Regions from separate parts of the Oscillibacter sp. GMB15532 genome, predicted to be linked through region 2. Evidence: predicted binding sites of a transcription regulator. Region 2 holds the regulator's gene; the other holds the start of a gene.

Region 1 (7,698 bases), on a different contig from region 2:
ACCTTTTGCCGCAGACCGCAAAGCTGGACCACGGGAAGTCCCGTCTCCTCCTGCAAGCGGCGGATATAGGGCTCCAGCGGGCCGGGGGCGCTGATGCAGTAGCACAGAATGTAGCCGGCAGGCTGCTTTGGCTCCGCCGAAAGGGCGGCCCAGTCCTCCTGCTGCAAAAGCAGCGTAGGGTCCAGCACCACGGGGGCCTCCCGCCCGCCAACCTCACGGAGAATGGCCTGACCACGGGCCTCCCGGGCGGAAAGGTGGGAAAAGTCATCAAGATACCGGCGAAGCTCCTCCTCCATCCCGTCGGGGATGCGGGGAATGCCGAAGGAGGGTGCGTAGGCAATTTTCCGTCCGGCTGTAAAGCGGCTGAAAAACACCGGGTCAAACCGCCCGTCGGGGAAAATTTTTGGGTTCCAGATCTGATCGCTGCCGGAGAGGTAGACGTCGCAATCAGGCGCGCTTTCGAGTTCCCGCAGGCTTTCGTACCGCCGCTCCGTAATCTTCAGATTGCGGGCGGAAAAGTCCTCAAACCGCTGATACCGCTCGCGCATGGCGGAGTAGTGAAGTGCGGTGTGCGCATTTGCCGCGGCGGAGGAAAGCCCCCCAGCGTGGCGGAACAGGTCGTTATTCTGATTAACGTAATAGTTAAAAATTTCGCAGGAGCTTCCGAGCTGTTCCACGGCCCGCTGCGTGGCGCAGGCCTGCAAAACCGCACCATAGTGATGGATATGAAAAAAGGTGACAAGGCCCGTTTTCAAGTGACGGCCTCCTTCCTGAAATTACTGCTGAGAGGACGGCTCCTCCATGGGGCCGAAGTCGGGAAAGTCATCCTCGGCGATCCAATCCTCCACGGGGACCATGTCGAACTCCGTTTCCGTCCGCCGGATGACCACCCGTTCAAGCCCGGAGTTAATCACCTGCCTGCGGCACATGGAGCAGGAGGTGGCGTCGCCCAAAAGCTCGCCGGTCCGGGCGTCCCGGCCCACAAGGTACAGTGTTCCGCCCACCATGTCCCGCCGGGAGGCGGAGATGATGGCGTTGGCCTCGGCGTGGACGCTGCGGCACAGTTCATACCGCTCGCCCCGGGGGACCTTTGCGGCTTCCCGGGTGCAGTAGCCCATGTCCACGCAGTTTTTCCTGCCCCGGGGCGCACCGTTGTAGCCGGTGGAGATAATCTCGTCGTTTTTCACGATGATGGCTCCGTATACCCGGCGCAGGCAGGTGGCCCGCTCCAAAACAGTCTCGGCGATGTCCAGATAGTAATTTTCCTTGCTGATACGATTCATAGATATCCTCCGTGAAGTCCGGCGCGTTCGCCGGAGATTGAAAAGGCCTGCTTAAATGTCGGATTCCCCCTGCCGCCGGAGGTCCAGCCCCGCCCGGACGGCGATCAGCTCCGCCGCCACGGAGATGGCAATTTCCTCCGGGGTCTGCGCCCCAATGGAAAGGCCGATGGGCGCGTGAAGCACGGCGTATTCCTCAGCAGTGAAGCCCTCGTCCAACAGGCGCTTGCGGCACAGAGCCAGCTTTTGTTTGCTTCCGATGCAGCCGATATACCGCGCGCCGGAGCGCAGGGTTTGAGAAAGCACCTCATAGTCTGCGTTGTGGCCCCGGGTCATCACAACCACATAGTCCCGGGGGGCAACGGGGATGTCCAGCCGTTCAAAGTCGCACACCTGAACCTGCTGGGCTGTGGGAAGAAACGCGGGGTCGGCAAATTCCGCCCGGTCGTCGTACACCGCGCAGCGAAAGCCGAGGGGATACAGCGCCGACACCAGCGCCCGGGACACATGCCCCGCGCCGAAGATGTGAACCCATCCTGATTGGGACACGGGGACGGAAAACCAACCGCCGTCCGTCAGCATAGGTCCGTCCCCCAACAGGGGGGCAAGCACGGGGTCAATTTCGTCCGCCCCGGAGAGGGCGCGGACCTCGGCCATGCGGCTATCGTCCAGCCGCAGGGCCAGCCATGCGTCCTGTCCCCGGGCGTGGGCCTCCTTGAGCGTGCGGAAAGCGGACAGGGCCGCTTCGTCCTCGGGGGAGATATAGTGGAGCTGCACAGTCACATCGCCGCCGCAGATCATTCCAAGGCTGTGGTCGCTGCCCTGAATGAAGCGGTAGTCCCGCCGCTGGTCCTCGCCTGATTTCAAAATCTCCACTGCCAGCTTCTGTGCTTCAAACTCCACGTTGCCGCCGCCGATGGTCCCGGCGGAGCTTCCGTCCGGGAGAACCGCCATCATGGCCCCGGCACCCCGGGGCGTGGACCCGGCGGAGGATAAAAGGCTTACAAGGCAAACAGGCTGCCCGCTCTCCAGTCCGCGGATCAGCGCGTTCCAAAACTCCCGCATAAGGCTCCTCCGTTTCGTCTCTGTGTATTTCGGCCAAATGTACCGCAGGGTACATCGCGGCCGTATCATCAGCTTCGTCGTATGCGCCCGCGATTCCGCGACCGGTGCGCCGCAGGCGCAGATTCAGGATCATATTATTGCCGCCCTGCACCAAGCGCGTTCAAGCATATTTAACATATGTAATAGTTGTCCTTGGCTATTATATCAGCTTTTTTCCCGTTTGAATATGAAAAAACGGAAAATAATCAAGTCTGCCTCAAACTTACCAGGCGGAGTGCGAAAAACCGGGAGGCCTGCGCTCTCGCAGACCTCCCCGTCAAGATTATGGAATTAGCGCGCAATCCTGCTTTGCGGATGATTATTTCGCGGCCTCGTCGCTCTCCAGCAGGGCCTTTGCGCTGGAGGCAAGCCCCGCCAGACTCTGAATCTCGGAGGGAATGATAATTTTTGTGGCCTTTCCGTCGGCCACCTTCACCATCGTCTCCAGCGAGCGGAGCTTGATGACCTGATCGTTGGGGCTGGATTCGTTCAGCAGGCGCAGCGCGTCGGCCGTGGCCTGCTGAACCTTCATAATGGCCTCGGCCTCGCCCTCGGCGTGGAGAATAGCCGCCTGCTTTGCCGCGTCGGCCCGCAGGATGGCGGACTGCTTTTCACCCTCTGCCACCAGAATCTGGCTCTGCTTCTGGCCCTCGGCCTGAAGAATGGCCTCGCGGCGCTCCCGCTCCGCCTTCATCTGCTTTTCCATGGCGTTCTGAATTTCCTTGGGGGGAAGAATGTTCTTCAGCTCCACCCGGTTTACCTTGATACCCCAAGGGTCCGTGGCCTCATCCAGAATGGCGCGCATGCGGGTGTTGATGATGTCGCGGGAGGTGAGGGACTGGTCCAGTTCCATGTCGCCGATGATGTTTCGCAGGGTGGTGGCGGTGAGGTTTTCAATGGCGTTCATGGGACGCTCCACACCGTAAGTATACAGCTTGGAATCGGTGATCTGGAAGTAAATAACGGTGTCGATCTGCATGGTGACATTGTCCTTGGTAATGACGGGCTGGGGCGCAAAATCCGCCACCTGCTCTTTCAGGGACACACGTTTCGCCACTCGCTCAATAAAGGGAATTTTAAAATGCAGGCCCACACCCCAAACGGTGCGGAACGCGCCCAGGCGCTCCACCACAAAGGCTTTGGATTGCTGAACGATGACAATGTTGCTGACGATCAGCAGTAAGACAAGAACCACCAGGATAATCAGGGCAATGCTTTCAATACGAATAGGCATTTAATTGACTCCTTCCAAAATTTTATTTTTCTCCACAAAGAGCTTCACACCCTCCATTTTGGATACGGTAACAAGACTGCCTACGAGAAAAATCGTGCCGTCGCTGCTGCGGGCCGTCCAGGTCTTGCCGTCCACATAGACGGCGCCGGTGGCGTTTTCATTGTCCACGGTTTCCGTCACCTTGCCCGTTTGGCCGATCACCCGGTCCAGATTGGTGGGAACGGCCTTGGTTACCCGCATTTTCCGCACCAGCGGGCGGGTGGCGGCCAGTGCGGCGGCAGATACCACAAGAAAAAGCGCAAACTGAACGGGCACGGACGCGCTCAGCATTGCCGCAATCAGCGCAGCCAGTGCTCCCGCCACGAACCAGATGGACACCAGCCCGGCGGTGGCGGCCTCTGCCACGCCGAAAAGCACAATGGCACCCAGCCAAATCCAAATCATCATTGTAAAAAACCTCCTTTGGAAAACATTGGATGGGGGTAGGGTCGATAAAAGAAAAATACTTCATAGTTCATGTGCTCATTGTATCACATATTCGGGAAAAATACCAGCCCCGTAAAACGGTTGATTCTGGGATGGACCCGAGAATAAATTGTTTTTATTAATTAGACGGATAAAGCGGCTGAAAAGTTTCGGCTTAGCCGCAATTTTTTACGGCAGCACGGAAATTTTAAATTCGCCGCGTTGCACATTTTTTGAATATCTGGTATAGTGATGCAGATATTTTAAACATTTAAAGGAGGCGCGGCCTATGACGCTGACGGTACCCTGCCTGTTCGGACTGGAAAGTCTGGTGGCGGACGAGATGAAACGGTTGAATTTGCAGGAGGTCCGGGCGGAAAACGGCCGGGTTCACTGCCAGGGGACTCAGGCGGACATTGCCCGGCTGAATATCGGCCTGCGCTGCGGAGCGCGGGTTTTGATGGAACTGGGCAGCTTTCCCGCCAAAGATTTTGAGGCCCTGTTTCAGGGCGTTTACGCCCTGCCGTGGGAAGACTATATTCCCAAGGACGGCGAATTTCCTGTAAAGGGCTATTCCTTGAATTCCCAGTTACACTCTGTTCCTGCCTGTCAGGCGATTGCAAAAAAGGCATCCGCCAAGCGGCTGGGAGAGAAGTATGGCATGGAGACGCTGCCGGAGACGGGGAGCCGCTATCAGATTCAGTTTGCCATCGTGCGCGACGTGGCTACGGTGTATCTGGATACCTCCGGTGAGGGGCTGTACAAGCGGGGCTATCGGGCGCAGGGCGTGGTTGCGCCGCTGCGGGAGACGCTGGCGGCGGCGCTGGTGACCCTGTCCCGTTACCGGGGCCGGGATCCCTTCTGCGACCCCTTCTGTGGCTCCGGCACCATCCCCATCGAAGCGGCGCTCATGGCCAAAAACCGTGCTCCGGGCCTGAATCGCAACTTTTCTGCCCAAAAGTGGAAAAACATGGACGCAAAGCTTTGGCAGGACGCTGCGCAGGAGGCGCGGGACCGCGAGTTTCATGGGAGCTACGATATCTGGGGCGGGGACATCGACCCGGCGGCGGTGGAGCTGGCGCGGCACAACGCAGAGCTTGCCGGTGTGGGGGACTGCGTCCGCTTTGAAGTGTCCGACGCGTCGAAATTTCACCGGGACAGCGAATACGGTCAGTTGGTGAGCAACCCGCCCTACGGCGAGCGGCTGATGGAGCGGAGCGAGGCCGAGGCGCTGTACCGCGCTTTCGGCGCTGCCTGCCGGGACTTGCCGCCCAAGTGGCGGGTGCTGGTGCTTTCGTCCCATACGGAGTTTGAGCGGTCCTTTGGCAAGCAGGCGGACAAAAAGCGCAAGCTCTACAACGGAATGCTGAAATGCGATCTGTTTATGTACGGAAAGTGATTTTTCGCCAAGAAAATACAAAATGTATAACAGTCTCCGGCGTTAAAAACGCCGGAGACTGTTTGCATCCATCAGTATAGTGGGAAACTGGGTTGTCCCGGTAGGGACGCCGCTCTGCGCGTTTACTCTGCGCCCGCTTCGCGGTTTTCGAGGACGCGAAGCATCGGCCATACCCGCCGTATCAGCAGAATTTTCAAACCCAGCAGCACTGCCGCCGCGGCGCAGCGGAAAAAACCGCCCAGCAAAAAGACCACGAAAGGCATGGCGGCGCTGAATAAGACCTGCGGAAGGAACAGCGCCAAAAACCAACCCCCGGGCTTTGGCTTTAAGGCCGGATTTTTCCCGCGGGCCCTCGTCCCATCCTGAAATATCATCGCATAGCCAAGGCTCCGGCTCAGCAGCAGGTAGCACAGCCATCCCTGGTACAAAAAGTAGGGGAAGGCAACGCGGCCTCCCGCCATCGCAAATGAGGCCAACAGTACGACTTCCGCCACGCCAATCAAATCAATCAGCGTCAAGAGTGGGTTCGTTCCATTCAACAGCTGTTTTAGTTTCATAAAGAGCCTCCTCAAAAAACACCCGCATATTTTAAAGCAAAGCATCCCGTGAGTGTGCCGACGCGAAGACCGGTCTTTATTAAAGCATACTCCACAAAGGCTTTTATGGCAAGCCACGTTGCAAAATCCTGCCAATTTCGCTTGCTTTAAAGTTTTGCGCCGCTGCTATGGGGAAGTTCACAAAATTTTCACAGATTTTCCCTGCCTACCCCCTTTACAAACGGGCGGGGATGTACTATGATAGCACCGTTAGCACTCAAAGAGATGGAGTGCTAACGCTGATTTTATAAATTTTTTAATATATTAAAGGAGGCAGTTTTTATGAAACTCACACCGCTTGCAGACCGTGTCATCCTGAAGATGGTGGAAGCCGAGGAGACGACCAAGGGCGGCATCATTCTCACCGGCTCCGCCAAGGAGAAGCCCTCCGTGGCTGAAGTGATTTCCGTGGGCCCCGGCGGCAACGTGGACGGCAAGGACGTGGTCATGACCGTGAAGGTCGGCGACAAGGTGATCACCAGCCAGTATGCCGGAAGCAAGGTTACGCTGGAAGACGAGGAGTACACCGTGGTGCGCCAGAGCGAGATTCTGGCCATCGTGGACTAAAGCAGTCTCAAAAACAACTTCTTAAATTTGGAGGTAATGCAATATGTCTAAACTGATTAAGCGCGGCGAGGATGCCCGCAAGGCCCTGCAGGCCGGTGTGGACACTCTGGCCGATACCGTCAAGGTCACTCTGGGCCCCAAGGGCCGCAACGTGGTGCTGGACAAGAAGTATGGCGCGCCCCTGATTACCAACGACGGTGTGACCATCGCCAAGGAAATCGAGCTGCCCGATCCCTTCGAGAACATGGGTGCGCAGCTGGTGAAGGAAGTCTCCACCAAGACCAACGACGTGGCCGGCGACGGCACCACCACCGCAACTCTTCTGGCGCAGGCCATGATTTCCGAGGGCCTGAAGAACCTGGCCGCCGGTGCGAACCCGATCGTGGTGCGCAAGGGCATGGCAAAGGCCGTGGAAGTTGCCGTGGCCGAGATCAAGAAGCAGTCCAAGAAGGTGGATGGCACCAAGGATATTGCCCGCGTGGGCGCTGTCTCCTCCGGTGACGAGGAAATCGGCAAGCTGATTGCCGACGCCATGGACAAGGTTTCCGCCGACGGCGTGATTACCATTGAAGAGTCCAAGACGGCCGAGACTTACAGCGAGGTCGTGGAGGGCATGCAGTTTGACCGGGGCTACATCACCCCCTATATGTGCACCGACACCGAGAAGATGGAGGCCAACATCGACGACGCCTACATCCTCATCACCGATAAGAAAATCTCCGTCATTACCGACATTCTGCCCCTGCTGGAGCAGCTGGTGCAGTCCGGCAAGAAGCTGTTGATTGTTGCTGAGGACGTGGAGGGCGAGGCCCTGAGCACCCTGATCGTGAACCGTCTGCGGGGCACGCTGAATGTGGTGTGCGTCAAGGCTCCCGGCTTCGGCGACCGCCGCAAGGAGATGCTGCAGGATATCGCCGTCCTCACCGGCGGCACCGTGGTTTCCGAGGAAGTGGGTCTGGAGCTGAAGACCGCCACGCTGGATATGCTGGGCCGTGCCCGTCAGGTGAAGGTCACCAAGGAAAACACCACCATCGTGGACGGCGCGGGCGACAG
Region 2 (7,698 bases):
ATCAGGACAAGGGCAAGGTTGCCATGAGCGTGTGCGCCAACTCCTGCATTGGCTGCGGCCTTTGCGAGAAGGAGTGCAAAAAGGATGCCATCCATGTGACCAACAACGTGGCCGCGATTGACTACGCCAAGTGCATTAACTGCAAGATGTGCACCAAGGTCTGCCCCCGCGACTGCATTTTGCCCATCGCAACCCCCGAGGAGAAGGAGAAGTACAAGGCTGTCAAAAAGGCACAGGCCGACAAGGCCAAGGCCGCCGCTGAGGCTGCCGCCGCCGCGCAGACTGCCGCTCCCGCTCCCAACGCATAAGGATTCCCCAGAACTCTGTCACAAGAAAGGGCAGGCCCAAATCTTTCGATTTGGGCCTGCCCTTTTGCTGCCCGACCTTGTCGGGTCCTTGAAATATAAGGCGGCTGCGGTAAATTGTGCGCGATTGCTTGAGTAATCCCGACCTCAGTCCTGGTCAAACAGGCGTCCCGCCGGAACCTGCAATGCTTCGGCAATGGAAAAAGCGTTTCCAGAGAAAGTCCCTTCAGCCTCGCGCCGTTGTTGGCCTCAATCTGGCTCAGAAATGACCAGCTTTTGCCGATCATTTCCGCCAGCTGCTCCTGCGTATAGCCCCGTACCTTCCGGTAATAAGCAATTCTCAGCCCCAGAAGCCGGTAGTTTTCCCGATATTTTTCCCGCAAGCGGTATCCCTCCCTCCTCCGCAAATTAGGATACTTTCCTATTTATCCTTAATGTTATCAAAACAAAGGATACTGCGTTACAGACCAATAGAATAATATTATTTACTTTTAGCGAGTAATATAGTATTATTAGAATAAATAAATACACTTTTGGCGAGGGGTGAGGTTATGCCGGAGGAAGAGGAGCTTTTAGAGGTGCTGGCAAAGCGCACAGGCTGCAACTATCTCTCCGATTTAAGGGAAAAAGATTTTCAGCGCCGCGCGGTGAGGGCGGCGCTGGAATTTTCGCAGGAGGCGTATTCCGCATCGCAGTGGCGGGACGCCGCCGGATATTTGCTGCATCTGACCGATTTGCCACCCAGCGGAGAAGCGGCGCGGGCGCTTCTGCAAGGCTGGGAAGCGGCCCAGACTTCCGAAAATTAAACAAAATCAGCGTCCCGGTCTGTGAAAGCGGACACGGGACGCTTTTGCGTTTTCTAAAGCGCCCCGCTTAAAAAAGTGGCCTCTTTTTCCCGGACAGCTCCGCGCTCAGGCAGGCCGGTGAATGACCGTCGTACCCGCAAAACGAGGGGTTTTGCCTGAATTTACAATTTGTTTATATCCATCCATTGACATTCGTTTTACGTGGTGGTAAACTCGCTTTAGCACTCGGAACTAATGAGTGCTAATCTTTGTTTTACCGTTCTGGTAAGGAGCGGATTATGGATTTGACAGACCGCAAAAAGCAAATACTGAAAGCGGTGGTGGAGGATTATATTTCCACTGCCGAGCCGGTGGGTTCAAAGGCGATTGCCACCCAGATGGGAGGCTCCGTCAGCTCCGCCACCATCCGAAACGAGCTGGCGGATTTGGTCGAGCTGGGCTATCTGGAGCAGCCCCACACCTCCGCCGGGCGAGTGCCTGCGCCCAAGGGCTATCGGCTGTACGTCAACGAGCTGATGGAGCGGCAAAAGCTCAGCGTGGCGGAGACGGAGAAGCTGAACGCGGCGCTTCACCTGAAAATGGAGGAGCTGGACCGGGCCGTTTCCCAGGCTGGGAAGGCTGTCAGCGCACTGGCGGGCTATCCCGTGTACACAGCCACCGCCGGACGAAAAAAATTTTTTGCCAAGCATTTTGATTTGATTCCCGTGGACGATGAAAGTTTGATCGTTGTGATGATGATGGGGAACAACCGGGTGAAAAGCCAGTTGCTCCGGCTTCAGCTGAAGCTGGACGCGGACCAGATACCGGCGCTTGCCCATTTGCTGAACACCCATTTTACAAGCAGCTCTGCCGACGAGATGAACGAGCGGCTGCTGCACATGACGGATCAGCTTTCCCCCAAGGTGTTTTTGCCCCTGAGCCAGACCGTGGCCTATGCCACGGACGTGTTGGACGAGGCGGGCCGCCGGGAAGTGCAGACCGTAGGAGCCAGTCGGCTTTTAAAGCTTCCCGAATTCCGGGATGCGGATAAAGCCCACCAGCTGATGAGCTATCTCAGCGACGAAGATGCGGACCTCCCCTCCCCCGACGAAAACGCCCCTATGAAAATCCTCATCGGGCCGGAGAACGTCAGCCGTGCGCTGATGGACACCAGCGTGGTGGTTGCAAGCTACGACATCGGAGACGATTTACGGGGCCTCATCGGTGTGGTAGGTCCCACCCGTATGGATTACGCCGCGGTGACTGCGCGGCTGAGCTATTTTGCCGAAGGTATGGCGCGAATGTTCGGAAAGAAGGATTTACTTTCCAAGAAGGAGGAAACAAAGACGTGAGCGAGGAAAAGAAAGAGCCCATTGATCAAACGCCGGAGCAGGAGGCGGAGCAGACCCTTCCCCCCGAGACGGAGGAGACTTCGCAGGCTGGTTCCGGAAAGAACGAAAAACCCCGGAAAGAGCCTAAGAAAAAGGAAAAGACCTATACCCTCACCCGGGAGCAAATGGAGGCCGCAGAGCTGGCGGCAAGGCAGCTTGCCTCTGTTACGGACCAGTTTACCCGGCTGAGCGCTGAATATGACAACTACCGCAAGCGCACCGCCAAGGAGAAGGAGTCCATTTATCAGGACGCCAAGGCCGACACCGTCACTGCCTTTTTGGCTGTGTACGACAATCTGGAGCGGGCGATGAAGGCCGGGGGCGACGAAGAGTCTCCCCATAAAAAGGGACTGGAAATGATTTTTACCCAGTACAAAGAGGTGCTTGCCAAGTTGGGCGTCACCGAGATGGAAGCGCTGGGCCAGCCCTTTGACCCCAACCGACACAACGCCGTTATGCATATCGACGACGAGACGCTGGGCGAAAGCGTGGTGGCAGACGTATTTCAGGCGGGCTTTATGATGGGCGACAAGGTGCTGCGCTTCGCCGCCGTCCGCGTGGCTAATTAAAATTTGCCGGATTTGTAATTTTTTATGTTTCGATATAGGAGGAATTCATTATGTCTAAAGTAATCGGAATCGATTTGGGTACCACCAACTCCTGCGTGGCGGTGATGGAGGGTGGCGAGGCCATCGTTATCGCCAACGCCGAGGGTAACCGTACTACCCCGTCTGTGGTGGCGTTTTCCAAGACCGGCGAGCGTATGGTCGGTCAGGTGGCAAAGCGTCAGGCCATCACCAACCCGGACCGCACCATCTCTTCCATCAAGCGGGAGATGGGCACCGACCACAAGGTCACCATCGACGGAAAGGCCTATACCCCGCAGGAGATCAGCGCCATGATTCTGCAAAAGCTGAAAGCCGACGCGGAGGCGTATCTCGGCAGCACCGTTACCGAGGCGGTCATCACCGTTCCCGCCTATTTTACGGACGCGCAGCGTCAGGCCACCAAGGATGCGGGTAAGATCGCGGGCCTTGAGGTCAAGCGTATTATCAACGAGCCCACCGCGGCTGCGCTGGCCTACGGTGCGGACAAGGAGCAGTCCCAGAAAATCATGGTGTACGATCTGGGTGGCGGCACCTTCGACGTGTCCATTCTGGAAATTGACGACGGCGTGATCGAGGTGCTGGCCACCGCGGGCAACAACCGTCTGGGCGGCGACGACTTTGACGAGTGCGTCATGAAGTATCTGGTGAGCGAGTTCAAGCGGAGCGACGGCGTGGACCTGTCCGGTGACAAGGTGGCCATGCAGCGGCTGAAGGAAGCCGCCGAAAAGGCCAAGGTGGAGCTTTCCGGCGTCACCAGCTCCAACATCAACCTCCCCTATATCACCGCCGACGCAAACGGCCCCAAGCATCTGGACGTGACCCTCACCCGGGCCAAGTTCAACGAGCTGACCAGCCATCTGGTGGACGCCACCATGGGTCCCGTGCGGCAGGCCATGTCCGACGCGGGCCTCAAGCCCTCCGAGCTGAACAAGGTTTTGCTGGTGGGCGGCTCCAGCCGGATTCCCGCCGTGCAGGACGCTGTAAAGAGCTTTACCGGAAGTGATCCCTTCAAGGGCATCAACCCCGACGAGTGTGTGGCCATGGGCGCGGCGCTGCAGGCAGGCGTTCTCACCGGCGACGTGAAGGGTCTGCTGCTGCTGGACGTGACCCCCCTGTCTCTCGGAATCGAGACGATGGGCGGCGTGTTCACCAAGCTGATCGACCGCAATACCACCATCCCCGTGAAGAAGAGCCAGGTGTTTTCCACTGCCGCCGACAACCAGACCTCGGTGGAGGTCAATGTGCTGCAGGGTGAGCGGGAGATGGCCGCCGCCAACAAGTCCCTGGGCCGCTTCCATCTGGATGGCATCGCTCCTGCCCGTCGCGGCGTGCCCCAGATCGAGGTCACGTTCGACATCGACGCCAACGGCATTGTCAACGTCTCCGCCAAGGATTTGGGCACCGGCAAGGAGCAGCATATCACCATTACCTCTTCCACCAACATGAGCAAGGACGACATTGAGCGGGCCGTGCGCGAGGCGGAGCAGTTTGCCTCTCAGGACGCGAAGCTGAAAGAGGAAGTGGAAACCCGCAATCAGGCCGATCAGATGGTTTACCAGTCTGAGAAGACCTTGAACGAAATGGGCGATAAGATTCCCGCCGACGATAAAGCCAAGGTGCAGTCCGGCATCGACAAGCTGAAAGAGGTCCTCAAGGGGACCGACAGCGCCGCCATCAAGGCCGCCACGGAAGAGCTGACCCAGGCGTTTTACGCGGTGAGTGAAAAGCTCTATCAGCAGGCAGGCCCCCAGCAGGGCGAGCAGCCCGGCGCGGGTCCCGACGCGGGCGGCCAGCAGGGCCAGTATTACGACGCGGACTACAAGGTCGTGGATGAAGAGGACAAAAAGGACGGCAATCAGTAACAAGTGAATGGAATGCGGAGCGGCCATAGCGGCGGCTCCGCATACCCCGTATAGCCCGACCCAAGGCGCCGCGCCGAGGACGCGGGACGGAGAGGAGGAACAAGGAAGCGAAGTCTGCCCGTCGCAGAGGCGGGAAGGATTCGCGGACTTAGGCACTGTATGGCAGATCAAAAACGTGATTATTACGAGGTTCTGGGCGTTGCCCGGGATGCATCCGAAGATGCAATTAAAAAAGCCTATCGCAAGCTTGCCAAGGAGAACCATCCGGACTTGAACCCCGGAGACAAGGCGGCGGAAACCCGGTTCAAGGAGGTCAACGAGGCCTACGAGGTTTTGTCTGACCCGGATAAAAAGACCCGATACGATCAATACGGTCACGCCGGCGTGGACCCCAATTTCGGGGGGGGCTACGGCGGCGCGGGCGGCTTTGACTTCGGCGATCTGGGGGATATTTTCGGCAGCTTTTTTGGCGGTGGCTTTGGCGGACAACAGCGTCGGGCAAACCCCAACGCGCCCCAGCGGGGCGAAAGCATCCGTCAGGCCGTGTCCGTTTCCTTTGAGGAAGCGGCCTTCGGCTGCGACAAGTCGGTGACGGTGGAGCGGTACGAAACCTGCGACACCTGTAAGGGCAACGGCTGCGAGCCGGGGACCACTCCGGAAATCTGTCCCGACTGCCATGGCAGCGGCACGGTGCAGACCCGCAAGCAAACGCCCCTGGGCGTGTTTGCGTCCACAGGGCCCTGCCCTCGCTGCGGAGGAAAGGGCCGCATTATCCATCAGCCCTGCAAGGAGTGCTACGGCACCGGCATGCTCCGCAGCCGCCACACCATCGAGGTGAAGGTTCCTGCCGGAATTGACGACGGGCAGACCATGTCTATCCGCGGACAGGGCCACGCGGGTAAAAACGGCGGTCCCGCCGGGGACCTGCTGATTACCATCACGGTGAAGCCCCACGAGATTTTCCGCCGGGAGGGCAACAGTGTGCTGTGCGAGGCGCCCATCACCTTTGCGCAGGCGGTCATGGGGGCGGAGCTGGAGATTCCCACCATTGACGGGAAGGTGAAATACACTTTGCCCGAGGGGACCCAGACCGGAACTACCTTCCGCCTGCGGGGCAAGGGCATTCCCCTGCTGAACGGCCGGGGCCGGGGCGACCAGTACGTCACCGTTTACATCGAAACTCCCCGAAACCTGAACAAGGCCCAGAAGGAGGCTCTTGTAAAATTTGCCGAGTCTGTGGGTGACAACAATTACGAGGAGCGCAAGAAGTTCTTTAAGAAAAACAAAAAGTGAGGCGCTCCATGTATCTGGCTGATTACCACTCCCACTCCCGCGTCTCCCCCGACAGCACCGCGCCCATGCTGGAAATGGCTGCCGCCGCTGCGGAAGCGGGGCTGGACGAACTCTGCTTCACCGACCATTTTGAGCCGGTGAAGCCCCGCACGGTCATTCCGCTGGAGGAATTCGACTGGGCGGCGCTGACAAAGGAATATGAAGAAACCACCGCCCACTGGTCCGGCTCGGTGAAGTTGCGGCTGGGTCTGGAGCTGGGTGATGCACAGGTGGACGAAGCCCGGACGGAGCGGCTGCTTGCGGGCATGCCGGAGCTGGATTTTATTATCGGCTCCGTCCATATGCTATCCGAGCGGTTTGGGCTTCAGGACATCGGGTGGATACAGGAGCCGGACGAGAAAACCTGCTATGCCGAGGTGGAGGATTATCTTGGAAACCTGCTGAAAATGGCCCGGTGGGGAAAGTTTACCGTGCTGGGCCACATGACCCTGCCTCTGCGGTATATGAACGACTACCGGGGCTTTCACATCAGTCTGGACGGCTACGGTGCGGAGCTGGAGGAGATTTTGCGGACGCTGATTCAGGGCGGTCGGGGCATTGAGGTGAACACCACCCGGGGCAGTCGCTTTCTTCCCGATGCACAATGGCTCAGGCTGTACCGCGGACTTGGGGGCGAGCTGATTACGCTTGGCAGCGATGCTCACCGTCCCACGGACGTGGGTAAAGGAATCCGGGAGGGGCAGGTTTTGCTGCGAGAGTGCGGATTTGCCCGCTTTTGCACCTTTGAAAAGCAGCAGCCCGTCTGGCATGCCCTGTAAGGGATGTCTTGCAAATTTCTCCAATTGCGTGTAAGATGAACAAAAGGTGCATTGCACCCTCCGGCGGCCCAGGGCGCGGGACGCGGCGTTTGCCGCACCGTAACCTGAGAGACACGCCGTCAAACCAATGAATGCGAGGAAGTTTTTATGAAAATCGCACTGGGCGCCGACCACGGCGGATTTGAGCTGAAGGAAAAAATCAAGCAGCAGTTGGAGAAGGACGGGTACGAGTGTCACGACTTTGGGTGCTTTTCCACGGAGAGCTGCGACTATCCCGTGTTCGGCGAGGCGGCGGCCCGGGCTGTGGCCTCCGGTGAATGCGAGCTGGGCATTGTTGTCTGCACCACCGGAATCGGCATCTCCATTGCCGCCAATAAGGTGAAGGGGATCCGCTGTGCGCATTGTGCGGATACGTTGGAGGCAAAGCTTTGCCGCCAGCATAACAACGCCAATATGCTGGCCATGGGCGCGGGCTTTACGGGGCCCATGCTGGCGCTGGAAATGGTAAAGGTCTTTCTGAATACCGACTTCGAGGGCGGACGGCACGCCCGCCGCGTGGCTCTGATGGACGCCATCGGGGACTGAGGAAAAACTTCGGAGGAGGAACACTATGGGGGGACCGAGAGGATACAGCAG

What was found. Region 2 encodes HrcA, which represses chaperone genes, less so after heat shock. Its sites were predicted from a motif close to TGTTAGCACTCNNNNNNNNNGAGTGCTAACA; they were not measured.
Region 1: groES (co-chaperone GroES) is a predicted target of HrcA. The motif match lies at 6,287-6,317, and genes of this name have one in related genera.

What each region holds. Positions count from the first base shown of each region.
Region 1 is NZ_JBEVTO010000010.1:119,738-127,435, forward strand. Features, by position in the region: gene ABVS15_RS12665 (polysaccharide pyruvyl transferase family protein) at 1-755, opposite strand, end outside; gene ABVS15_RS12670 (cytidine/deoxycytidylate deaminase family protein) at 777-1,283, opposite strand; gene ABVS15_RS12675 (XdhC family protein) at 1,335-2,345, opposite strand; gene ABVS15_RS12680 (SPFH domain-containing protein) at 2,704-3,618, opposite strand; gene ABVS15_RS12685 (NfeD family protein) at 3,619-4,065, opposite strand; gene ABVS15_RS12690 (class I SAM-dependent RNA methyltransferase) at 4,373-5,482, shown strand; gene ABVS15_RS12695 (hypothetical protein) at 5,605-6,039, opposite strand; gene groES (co-chaperone GroES) at 6,361-6,645, shown strand; gene groL (chaperonin GroEL) at 6,689-7,698, shown strand, end outside.
Region 2 is NZ_JBEVTO010000006.1:10,664-18,361, reverse strand. Features, by position in the region: gene ABVS15_RS08390 (RnfABCDGE type electron transport complex subunit B) at 1-308, shown strand, start outside; partial or broken gene ABVS15_RS08385 (XRE family transcriptional regulator) at 593-688, opposite strand; gene ABVS15_RS08380 (hypothetical protein) at 857-1,111, shown strand; gene hrcA (heat-inducible transcriptional repressor HrcA) at 1,390-2,442, shown strand; gene ABVS15_RS08370 (nucleotide exchange factor GrpE) at 2,439-3,050, shown strand; gene dnaK (molecular chaperone DnaK) at 3,101-4,951, shown strand; gene dnaJ (molecular chaperone DnaJ) at 5,111-6,244, shown strand; gene ABVS15_RS08355 (histidinol-phosphatase HisJ family protein) at 6,253-7,062, shown strand; gene rpiB (ribose 5-phosphate isomerase B) at 7,210-7,647, shown strand; gene ABVS15_RS08345 (putative glycoside hydrolase) at 7,673-7,698, shown strand, end outside.